2 regions of the Clostridium sp. TJA020 genome follow, and region 1 is predicted to be linked to the other one. Evidence: riboswitches for the same ligand, from Rfam matches in the RefSeq annotation. Region 1 holds a riboswitch; the other holds the start of a gene.

Region 1 (5,203 bases):
CAAAAGATATTTCATTAAGAGAAATTTTATCATAATTTTCTTTTGTATTTATTAGATATAATTTTTTATTACTTAAAACAAATATAGTATTCCATATAGATTTGTCATTAAGTAAAGATTTGGAAGAATTTTTTTCTTCATTTTTAGCGCTATAATTTAGTGTTTCAAAATAGCCCTCAAATTTTTCTTCATTTCTCAAAATATTTTTTACTTCCAATAAATTTTTTTGAAGATTATACTCCTTTAATTCTAATAAGGTACCTTCTTTTAAACTAGTCATAAAAATATATCCCCTCTATTTGTGTAAAGTTAGTTATTGAGTTAAAAAATAAACAATATTAAGTAACATATTAATTATACGAAAATAAAAGGAAAAATGAAACAAATTTTACCATTAATAAAGAGGAAAATATTTAAATAAAAATTTAATTGAATTAAATAAAAAGTTACAAAAGTTGAATTTTTTTAAAATTATAATTGATAATTATTTACAACTATATACAAAATATATAAAATTTATATATAAAATAATATAATTTATATAAATTTTATATAAGGGGGAAGGGAGTATGATTAGAGGAACTGTTGGAAATGTTATTACATTAGAAGTTGGAGAAGATTATAAAAGAGAAACTTTAATAAATAATATTAAGATGAATAATAATGATGATTATTTTGAAGAAATAGATTTTGAACAAGATTTACCAAAAGAAAAGGTGAGAGATAGTTTTATAGTAATAGGAAGGGAAGAAAACGAAGAGTATGAAGCTATAGTTGCATATGAATATGAATTAGAAGCTTATAGAGCTTATAAAAATATTTCTTGCAAAAATAAAAAGATAATAAAAGGAACAGCTATTTACGGGGACCTTTTTGGAATGAGAGTATTATTAGGATATGAATAAATATAAAAAAGAAAGACTTTAGTTTAAACTAAAGTCTTTTTTCGTTTACATAAAATTAACATAGAAAAAATTTATAGTTTAAAAAGTTATGATATCATTTAAATGTATACGTTAACAAATAAAGCGTTATAAATTGGCATAATAAGGGGAGTTTAGAATTTATGGATTTACAAAAAGAATTACCAGAAGTATTTAATGAATTTGGAGAAGTAAGAAGAAATGGCTTTATTAAAGCAAAAGAGTTAAAGGATAAGGATATACCTTTAATAGGAGTATTTTGTACTTATTTTCCACAAGAACTTGCTTTAGCTATGGGAGCTGCAACAGTTTCACTTTGTGCAAGCTCTGATGAAACAATACCAGATGCTGAAAAAGATTTACCACGTAATCTTTGTCCTTTAATTAAATCAAGTTATGGTTTTGGAAAAACTGATAAGTGTCCTTATTTTTATTTTTCAGATTTAGTAGTTGGAGAAACAACATGTGATGGAAAGAAAAAAATGTATGAATATTTAAGTGAATTTAAACCTGTACATGTTATGCAACTGCCAAATTCACAAACAGAAGATGGATTAAGCTTATGGAAAAATGAAATAATAAAACTTAAAGAAAAACTTGAAGAAATGTTTGATGTTAAAATTACAGAAGAAGATATTAAGAGAGCTATAAAAATAAAAAATGAAGAAAGAAAAGCTTTAAAGAGATTTTATGAATTAGGTAAAAAAGACCCAGTTCCATTACTTGGACAAGATATATTTAAAGTATTAAATGGAACTACTTTTAGTTTTGAAAGAGAAAAAATACCAGCACAAATGGATGAATTAATAGAAAAAATTAATTCTGAATATGAAAAAGAGAAGAAGTATGATAAAAAGCCACGTATTTTAATTACAGGATGTCCAATTGGAGGAGCTACTGAAAAAGTAATTAAAGCTATTGAAGATAATGGAGGATATGTTGTTGCACTTGAAAATTGTAGTGGAGCAAAAGCAGTTGAAGATTTAGTAGATGAAGAAAATCCAGATGTTTATGATGCATTAGCTCGTAAATATTTATCTATTGGATGTTCATGTATGACTCCTAATCCAAATAGAATTAAGCTTTTAGATAAAATGATAGATGAATATAAAGTTGATGCTGTTGTTGATGTAATATTAACAGCTTGTCATACATACAATGTTGAAACTCTATCAATTAAGAGATTTGTAAATGATGAAAAGAAAAAGCCTTATATGAGTGTGGAAACTGATTTCTCATCATCAGATATTGGACAATTAAATACTAGAATGGCTGCATTTATTGAAATGCTTTAGGAGTTTTATGGAAAGATATACTTTAGGAATAGATTCAGGCTCCACAACAACAAAGGGAGTTTTATTTGATGGAAATGAAATAGTTGAAACTTTAATAATAAAAACTGCAGCTAAGCCAAAAGAAAGTATTTATAAAGTATTTAATAAGCTTTATAGTGACAAAGTTAAATATGTAGTTACAACTGGATATGGAAGAAAGCTTTTAAAAGAAGCAAATAAACAAGTTACTGAAATAACTTGTCATGCAAGGGGAGCTGCTTTTTTAAATCCTAACATAAGAGCTGTAATAGATATTGGTGGACAAGATTCAAAGGCTATTTTACTTGATAAATCATTAAATGTTGTAGATTTTTTAATGAATGATAAATGTGCAGCTGGAACAGGAAGATTTATAGATGTTATGATGAGAATACTAGAAGAAGATATTAATAATATTGATGAATTTATAACGAATAAGACACCTGTAAATATATCAAGTATGTGCACTGTATTTGCAGAAAGTGAAATAATAAGTCTTCTAGCAAATGATGTTGATAGAGGAGATATTGCTCTTGGAGTTGTTCATTCAATTAGTAAAAGAACAGCTAATTTTGCAAATAGATTAAATTTAGAAGGTGATATATTTTTTAGCGGTGGACTTGCTAACTCAAAAATATTTAAAGATACAATAGAAAGTTACTTAAATAAAAATGTATACACTCATAAATTAAGTCAATTTGTAGGTGCAATTGGAGCTGCTGTAATTGGATGGCAAAAAATAAACTAATAAAAATGTTGAATAAAATTTTATATAGTGCTAAAATTAACCTGTAAAAATTAAATAATTTAAGACACAGGGGGGCTGGGATTTGGCCAGCTGAGATTGAAAACCTTAAAATTTTCTGACCCTATGAACCTGAGATGGATAATACCAGCGTAGGAAGATGTTTGAATATATTTTAAGTATTTTTGTATATTGAGGTACAAGCGTTTTCTGCTTGTACCTTTTTTATTTTAAATATATTTAAAAAATCTTCTATAAAATTAGTAGAAGGATAGGTGTTAAATGTGAAAAATGTTTTAACTATTGCAGGATCAGATAGCTGTGGAGGAGCAGGAATACAAGCTGATTTAAAAACCTTTAGTGCAAATGGAGTTTATGGAATGAGCGTAATAACTGCTATAACTGCTCAAAATACTATGGGAGTATTTAAAGTACAAGATATTGATGAAGAAATTATTGGAGCTCAAATCGATGCAATTTTTGAGGATATTAATGTTGATGCGGTAAAAATTGGTATGGTATCGAAAATTTCTACAATTAACATAATAAGTGAGAAATTAAAAAAATATAAACCTAAAAATTTAGTTTTAGACCCAGTAATGATATCAAAGAGTGGTTATTCTTTATTAAAGCCAGAATCAAAAAGTGCATTAATTAAAGAGCTTATTCCTCTAGCTTATGTAATTACTCCAAATGTACCAGAAGCTTTAGAAATAATAAGTGAAGTAAATTCAGAAAAGGTAGAAATAGAAACAGTTGAAGATATGGAGCTTGCTGCTAAAGAAATTTATAAACTTGGTTGTAAAAATGTATTTTTAAAGGGTGGACATATGGAAGGAGATAAAGCTGTTGATATTTTATATGATGGAGAAAACATATATAAGTTTTATGCAGAAAAAATAAATACAAAAAACACTCATGGAACAGGCTGTACTATATCATCTGCAATAGCCTCAAATTTAGCTTTAGGCTTTAGTATTGAAGAAGCTATTAAAAGGTCAAAGGATTATATAACAATAGCTATTATTCATTCCCTAGATATAGGACATGGTGTTGGACCAACAAATCATTTTTATGAATTATATAAAAAGGCAGGGTTAATAAATGAATAACAAGAAATTTGGATTTTTTACATTATCTTTTTTATGGTTTGGAGCAGCTATTTCAATAGCTGAAATATTAACAGGAGGTTTACTTGCCCCTCTTGGATTTACAAAAGGATTAGAAGTGATAATTGTTGGACATTTAATTGGAACTATAATATTAGTTCTTGGTGGGTTTATAGGATTTAAAGAAGGTGTACCTGCTATAACATCAACAAGAATATCCTTTGGAAAATATGGAACTTATTTATTTTCTATATTAAATGTACTTCAGCTTATTGGATGGACAGCCGTTATGATAAGAGCCGCTGCTACATCAGTTCAATTAATAACAAAAAGTATTTGGGGATTTGATAATTTATTTATTTGTATTATTTTAATTTCTATTTTAACTGGTATATGGATATGGTTTGGTAGAGATGGTATGAAAAATTTAAATGTTATAGCTGTAAGTTTATTATTTATTTTAACTTTAGTGCTTGGTTTTATAATATTTAAAGATGGAGCAGTATTTTCAAAAACTTTTGATGGTGAAATATCTATAGGACAAGCTTTGGAATTAAATATAGTTATGCCTCTTTCATGGCTTCCTCTTATTGCAGATTATACAAGATTTGCAAAGAACGGAAAAAGTGCTGTATATGGAAGTTTTATAGGTTATTTTTTAGGCAGTTCATGGATGTTTATAATAGGTCTTGGAGCTTCAATAGTTTCAAATAGCTCAGACCCATCTTACATAATGCTAGTTTCTAATTTAGGAATTATAGCACTTAGCATTATAGTGTTATCAACGGTAACAACTACATTTTTAGATATATATTCAGCAGGTATATCATTTTTAAATATAATGCCAAAACTAAATGAAAGAAAAATTGGACTTATTATGACTATTATAGGAACTATAGTAGCACTATTAGTTCAAATGGAAAACTATGAAGGTTTCTTGTATGCAATAGGTTCAGTTTTTGCACCTTTATTTGCAATTTTAATTTCTGATTATTTTTTACTTAAGAGGAGACTTGAAAAAAATGTTCTTATAAATATTAAATCAATTATTGTATGGATAATTGGAATAATTATTTATTACATATTTATAAAATTAGATTTTATTATTGGATC
Region 2 (5,203 bases), on a different contig from region 1:
AGTAAGCCCTTCCATAGTTTGACTTGCAACTTGACCTATGCTTTCCCCACTTGATATACATTGAATTCCCTCTTTTTCTGCCATCTTACAAGCAACTCTCATCATAAATCTTCTCATTATAATAGTTAATTCATCTTCTGGACAATTATTTATTATTTCCATTTGAATATCAGTAAATGGAACTATAAATAGTCTAACCTTTTCTGTATACTCACTTAATATTTTTGCAAGCTCTTTTACTTTATCCTTTGCTCTCTCTGATGTGTATGGATGACTATGATAGTAAATGTAATTAAGTTCAACTCCACGTCTCGCCATTAAATAACCAGCTACTGGAGAATCAATTCCTCCTGATAACATAAGCATTGTACTACCATTTATTCCATAAGGAAGTCCTCCTACTGCCTTTATTCTATCTGCATTAGTATATATATAAGCTTTATCTCTTATCTCTACATTAACTAAGCACTCAGGATTTTTAACATCAACTTCCAAACTATCTTCATATATAGAAAGAACATATGCTCCTATTTCTCTTGATATATCCATAGACGTTCCTTTAAAACTCTTATTAGCTCTATTAGTTTGAATTTTAAATGTATTTGGTTCTGATTCTTTAATTTTCTTTAAAACCTCTTCCTTAATAGCATCCATATCTCTTTCAACTTGTGTCACTACACATATTTCTGCTATTCCAAATACTTTTCTTATTCTTTTAATTCCTTCTTCTATATTATCTATTTTAATAAAATATCTATTTTGATCATTTAATATTTCAAAATCTAATCCTTTAAGCTTCTTCTTTATATTATCTCTTAACCTTTTCTCAAACTTATTTCTGTTAAGTCCTTTTAAAAATATTTCAGATGCATATTTCACTAATATAAGTTTACTCATCTTTTTATCCTCCTTAAAAATGATAATGACCTTTTTAAATTATTTATAACTATATCAATTTCTTCTTTTGTGTTATCTTCACTAAAAGAAAATCTTACTCCACCTTCAGCATCTTTATCACAAAGACCAATTGCTTTTAAAACATAACTTCCACTTGCTATATTAGTCTTTGATGTACAAGCAGATCCAGTTGAAACATATATGTTATCTTCTTCTAACATATGAAGTAACACTTCAGCTCTTACCCCTTTAAATGTAATATTTAATATATATGGAGAGTGTTTTTCATCATTAGGACTATTTATATAAATATTATCTATTTCTTTTAATTTATTTATCATATACGTCTTTAACTCTAGAACATTCTCATAATTTTCTGATATATTACTACAAGATATTTCACACGCCTTTTTAAGTGCAATTATTCCTGGAATATTATGAGTGCCAGCTCTTAATCCACTTTCTTGGCTTCCTCCATGTATTAAAGAATTTGGTCTTATTCCTTTTTTTAAATATAAAAAGCCAGTTCCCTTAGGACCATGAAATTTATGTCCTGTTGTAGTTAGGATATCTATATTCATTTTCTTAACATCTATAAAAAATTTTCCATAAGCTTGAACTGCATCAACATGAAATTTCGCTCTACTACTCTTTTCTTTTATAAGTTTTCCTATTTTTTGTATATCTTGAATAGAACCAATTTCATTATTTACAAACATTATAGATATAAGTACTGTATCTTTGTTTATTGAATCTTCTAATTGCTTTAAAGAAATCATTCCATCTTTATCAACATCTAAATATGTAACATTAATACCTTTTTTCTCTAAATCCTCATATACTTTAAGAACTGAATGATGTTCAAATTTAGTTGTTATAACATGATTTCCGCTCTTTGGTATACCTTTTATAATTAAATTATTTCCTTCACTTGCACCAGAAGTAAAATAAATTTCGTCTTTATTTGCATTTATAGTACTAGCTATGTATTCTCTACATTCATCTAACTTTTTTTCTGATTTTATTCCTATCTTATGTAAAGATGATGGATTACCATAATATTTTTCCATTGCATCTCCCATAACTTCAATTACTTCCTTATAAGGTTTTGTAGTTGCAGAATTATCTAAATAAATCTCCAAAGTAATACCTCCTTTTTATTAGTATTTACCTTTAAAATAAACTTAATTCCAAATTATATTCTTAGTATTCCTATATGTTTACTATGATTTAACTTTATTGATATAATATCAGCTTTTTCTATTTTTTTAAAGTAATATTTTCATTTTACTTTTTTCAGTAATGTGATATCTTATTTTTAGGAGATGATATCATGAATAATAAAACTAAAATTTCAAATAATAATTCAAAAACTTTAATTTGTCCTATTTGTGGAGATATTATGAATGAAGACTTATATGCTTATGATAATTCAAAGATAGAAAAGATTAATTTTAAATGCCCTACTTGTGGTCATAAAGAAGTAAAAATTATATAATTTTATAAATTAGTTGACAAAGTGTTTATTTAGGAGTATAGTTAACCTACTGAATGATTTAAATAAATATCGCGGGATGGAGCAGTTGGTAGCTCGTCGGGCTCATAACCCGAAGGTCGTAGGTTCAAGTCCTGCTCCCGCAACCAAAAAAAAAGCTAGTTAGATTTCTAACTAGCTTTTAAGTTTAATTAAAATTTTATTTTTAATTGAAGTCTTCTTTAACTTATATTTTCTTTAATTATTTATTCCATAAACTCTGGAAGGTGCTCCATCTCCAGATTTTATTTTTAATGGTGCTATTATTATCTTAAAATTACCATTTATTTTATCTAATCCACAAAGGTTTTCTATTATAAGCTTATTATTTTTCAAAAGATTTTTATGATTTATTAACTTTTCATCATCTTCACAATCAATAGATATACAGTCCACCCCTATGCCTTTTAATGTTCTTATGTTACTAAGAAATCTTGATGCTTCATAAGATAATCTAGGATAATTTAAAAAATATTTTTTATCATTCCAATATTTTTCATATCCTGTATTTAATATTAAATACTCACACTCTTCTATTTCCTCTTTATACTTTAAAATAAACTTTAAGTCTATTATATTTCTTTCTTTGCAATTTATCATATATGCTCTTCCTATAAAGTCTTCTACATTAAAAGAATCTAAGGATTTCCCATCACTAAATACGTGCCTTGGAAAATCCATATGAGTTCCAGTATGTGATGATAAAGATATTTTTAATACATTGTATCCCTCCTTATCTATTGTACTTAATTCTTTTTTAAAATATCCTTCTTCTTCTGAATAAGAAGTCATATTATCTTCTAAATAATGTGTTAAATCATATATTTTCACTTTAATCACCTTTTCATTTTGATATTTTTATTTAATCTTTATAGATGCTTTAACTATATATTTAAAATAATAATTACTATTTTAAATTACTCTATCTATTATTAACTTAATTCACTCCTTTAATATATTCAGGAAAATTTCTTAACTTAGATACATAACCTATTCTATAAATGATGTTCTTGCTAACTCAACATATAAATAAAAAAATTATATTCGTATTTTAAATTACATTTTCTCCAGTCTATATGATAAAAAGTTTATAGCTATTTGTATTTTAATACGATTATTTTAATACGATTATTTAAATCCAACTATATACTATAATTATTTTTATAAGCTTTAATCACCATTAAATTTTACCACTTATTAACTTATATTTCATTTAATGTTTGAAATTTATTGACATTATAAACCTGTAATATTACAATAAGCTTGTCAATAAAATATTATTTTATGTGCTAGGGGTGCCTTTGTGGCTGAGAAATGCTTATATATTAGCATTAACCCTTTAACCTGATCTGGATAATACCGGCGTAGGAAAGCAAAAGACTCAGTTCTTTTACGTCCTTCTAGCACAAATAGGAGGTTTTTTTTATGGAATTTTTAAATGATTGGGGAGAAAGATTTACAAATCTTTATACAAATATCCCAGAAAAATTTAGGACAATTTTAGAAAGTCCTATGTCTATACTAACTATAATCGCTTGTTTGGTTCTATTCTTTGCTTTATTTAAATTTAGAAAAATTAAATTAAATGCAAGAATAATGACCAATATAGCTATCGCCTTAGCACTTTCTACAATTCTTAATGTTTTTAGACTATATAGATTTCCTCAAGGAGGAAGTATAACTTTAGGCTGTATGGTACCAATACTTATAATAGCATTTGCTTATGGTAAAGAAATAGGTTTTTTAACTGGATTTCTGTACGGAATAATTAATTTATTCACTGATCCATATATAATACATCCAATTCAAATGCTTTTTGATTATCCATTACCATCACTAGCTATGGGACTTGCTGGAATAAATTATTTCAGAAAAAATCATAGATTGCTAGGTGTCTTTGTAGCATTTCTTACAAAATTTTTATGTCACTTTATATCAGGAGTCGTGTTCTTTGGTTCATTTGCACCAGCTGAAATGGGTGCGTTATTATATTCAGCAGTAGTAAATCTTCCTTTAGTTGGAGCTGAAATGATAATATGCATGATTATTTTAAAACTTATTCCAACAAGTAGATTATTAAGAACCTTAAACCCCGAGTTTACTGATAATTCAATAAAAGCTGTATAAAAAAATGAGAAGTTATTTTAAAATAACTTCTCATTTTAACTATAATTAAAATTTATTTACACTTATCTAATATCATATCAGCTAAGTTATGAGCTAGATTATCTATTTCTTCTTGATCTTCACCTTCTAGCATAACTCTAACTAATGGTTCTGTTCCTGAAGGTCTTATTAAAACCCGTCCTCTTCCATCCATTAATTTTTCCATTCTTTCTATTTCAGCTATTATTTCAGCATCCTTTAAGTAAATATCTTTTTTATCATTAGGTACTGTTGCATTTACTAAAACTTGAGGAAGCTCTCTCATAATTGAACATAACTCACTTAAAGTTTTATTGCTTCTCTTTAATATTGATGCAACTTGTAATGCAGTAACTAATCCATCTCCTGTTGTATTACATTCTAAGAATATAATATGACCTGATTGCTCTCCACCAATTACGTATCCCTTATCTAGCATTTCTTCTAATACGTATCTATCTCCAACTTTAGTTTTTACAGTTTTTATTCCTAATTCTTTACAAGCAATATCTAGTCCTAAATTACTCATAACTGTAACTACTAAAGTGTCTTCTTTAAGTCTTCCTATTTCTTTTAAATATTTAGCACATAAAGTTAATATAAAATCTCCATTAACTAAATTTCCCT

What was found. A riboswitch is a leader RNA that binds a small molecule or an ion and turns the genes downstream of it on or off. The one in region 1 is predicted to bind thiamine pyrophosphate.
Region 2: another riboswitch for thiamine pyrophosphate. It lies ahead of thiT (energy-coupled thiamine transporter ThiT); the one in region 1 lies ahead of thiD (bifunctional hydroxymethylpyrimidine kinase/phosphomethylpyrimidine kinase).

What each region holds. Positions count from the first base shown of each region.
Region 1 covers NZ_JBZEFC010000001.1:42,197-47,399, forward strand. Annotated here, with positions in the region: gene AC4FQ1_RS00195 (hypothetical protein) at 1-280, opposite strand, end outside; gene AC4FQ1_RS00200 (hypothetical protein) at 570-905, shown strand; gene AC4FQ1_RS00205 (double-cubane-cluster-containing anaerobic reductase) at 1,067-2,218, shown strand; gene AC4FQ1_RS00210 (acyl-CoA dehydratase activase) at 2,226-2,984, shown strand; TPP riboswitch at 3,043-3,158, shown strand; gene thiD (bifunctional hydroxymethylpyrimidine kinase/phosphomethylpyrimidine kinase) at 3,266-4,093, shown strand; gene cytX (putative hydroxymethylpyrimidine transporter CytX) at 4,086-5,203, shown strand, end outside.
Region 2 covers NZ_JBZEFC010000006.1:86,699-91,901, forward strand. Annotated here, with positions in the region: gene thiI (tRNA uracil 4-sulfurtransferase ThiI) at 1-897, opposite strand, end outside; gene AC4FQ1_RS10110 (cysteine desulfurase family protein) at 894-2,039, opposite strand; gene AC4FQ1_RS10115 (hypothetical protein) at 2,231-2,395, shown strand; tRNA gene AC4FQ1_RS10120 (tRNA-Met) at 2,466-2,541, shown strand; gene AC4FQ1_RS10125 (cyclase family protein) at 2,630-3,262, opposite strand; TPP riboswitch at 3,713-3,819, shown strand; gene thiT (energy-coupled thiamine transporter ThiT) at 3,857-4,558, shown strand; gene glmM (phosphoglucosamine mutase) at 4,611-5,203, opposite strand, start outside.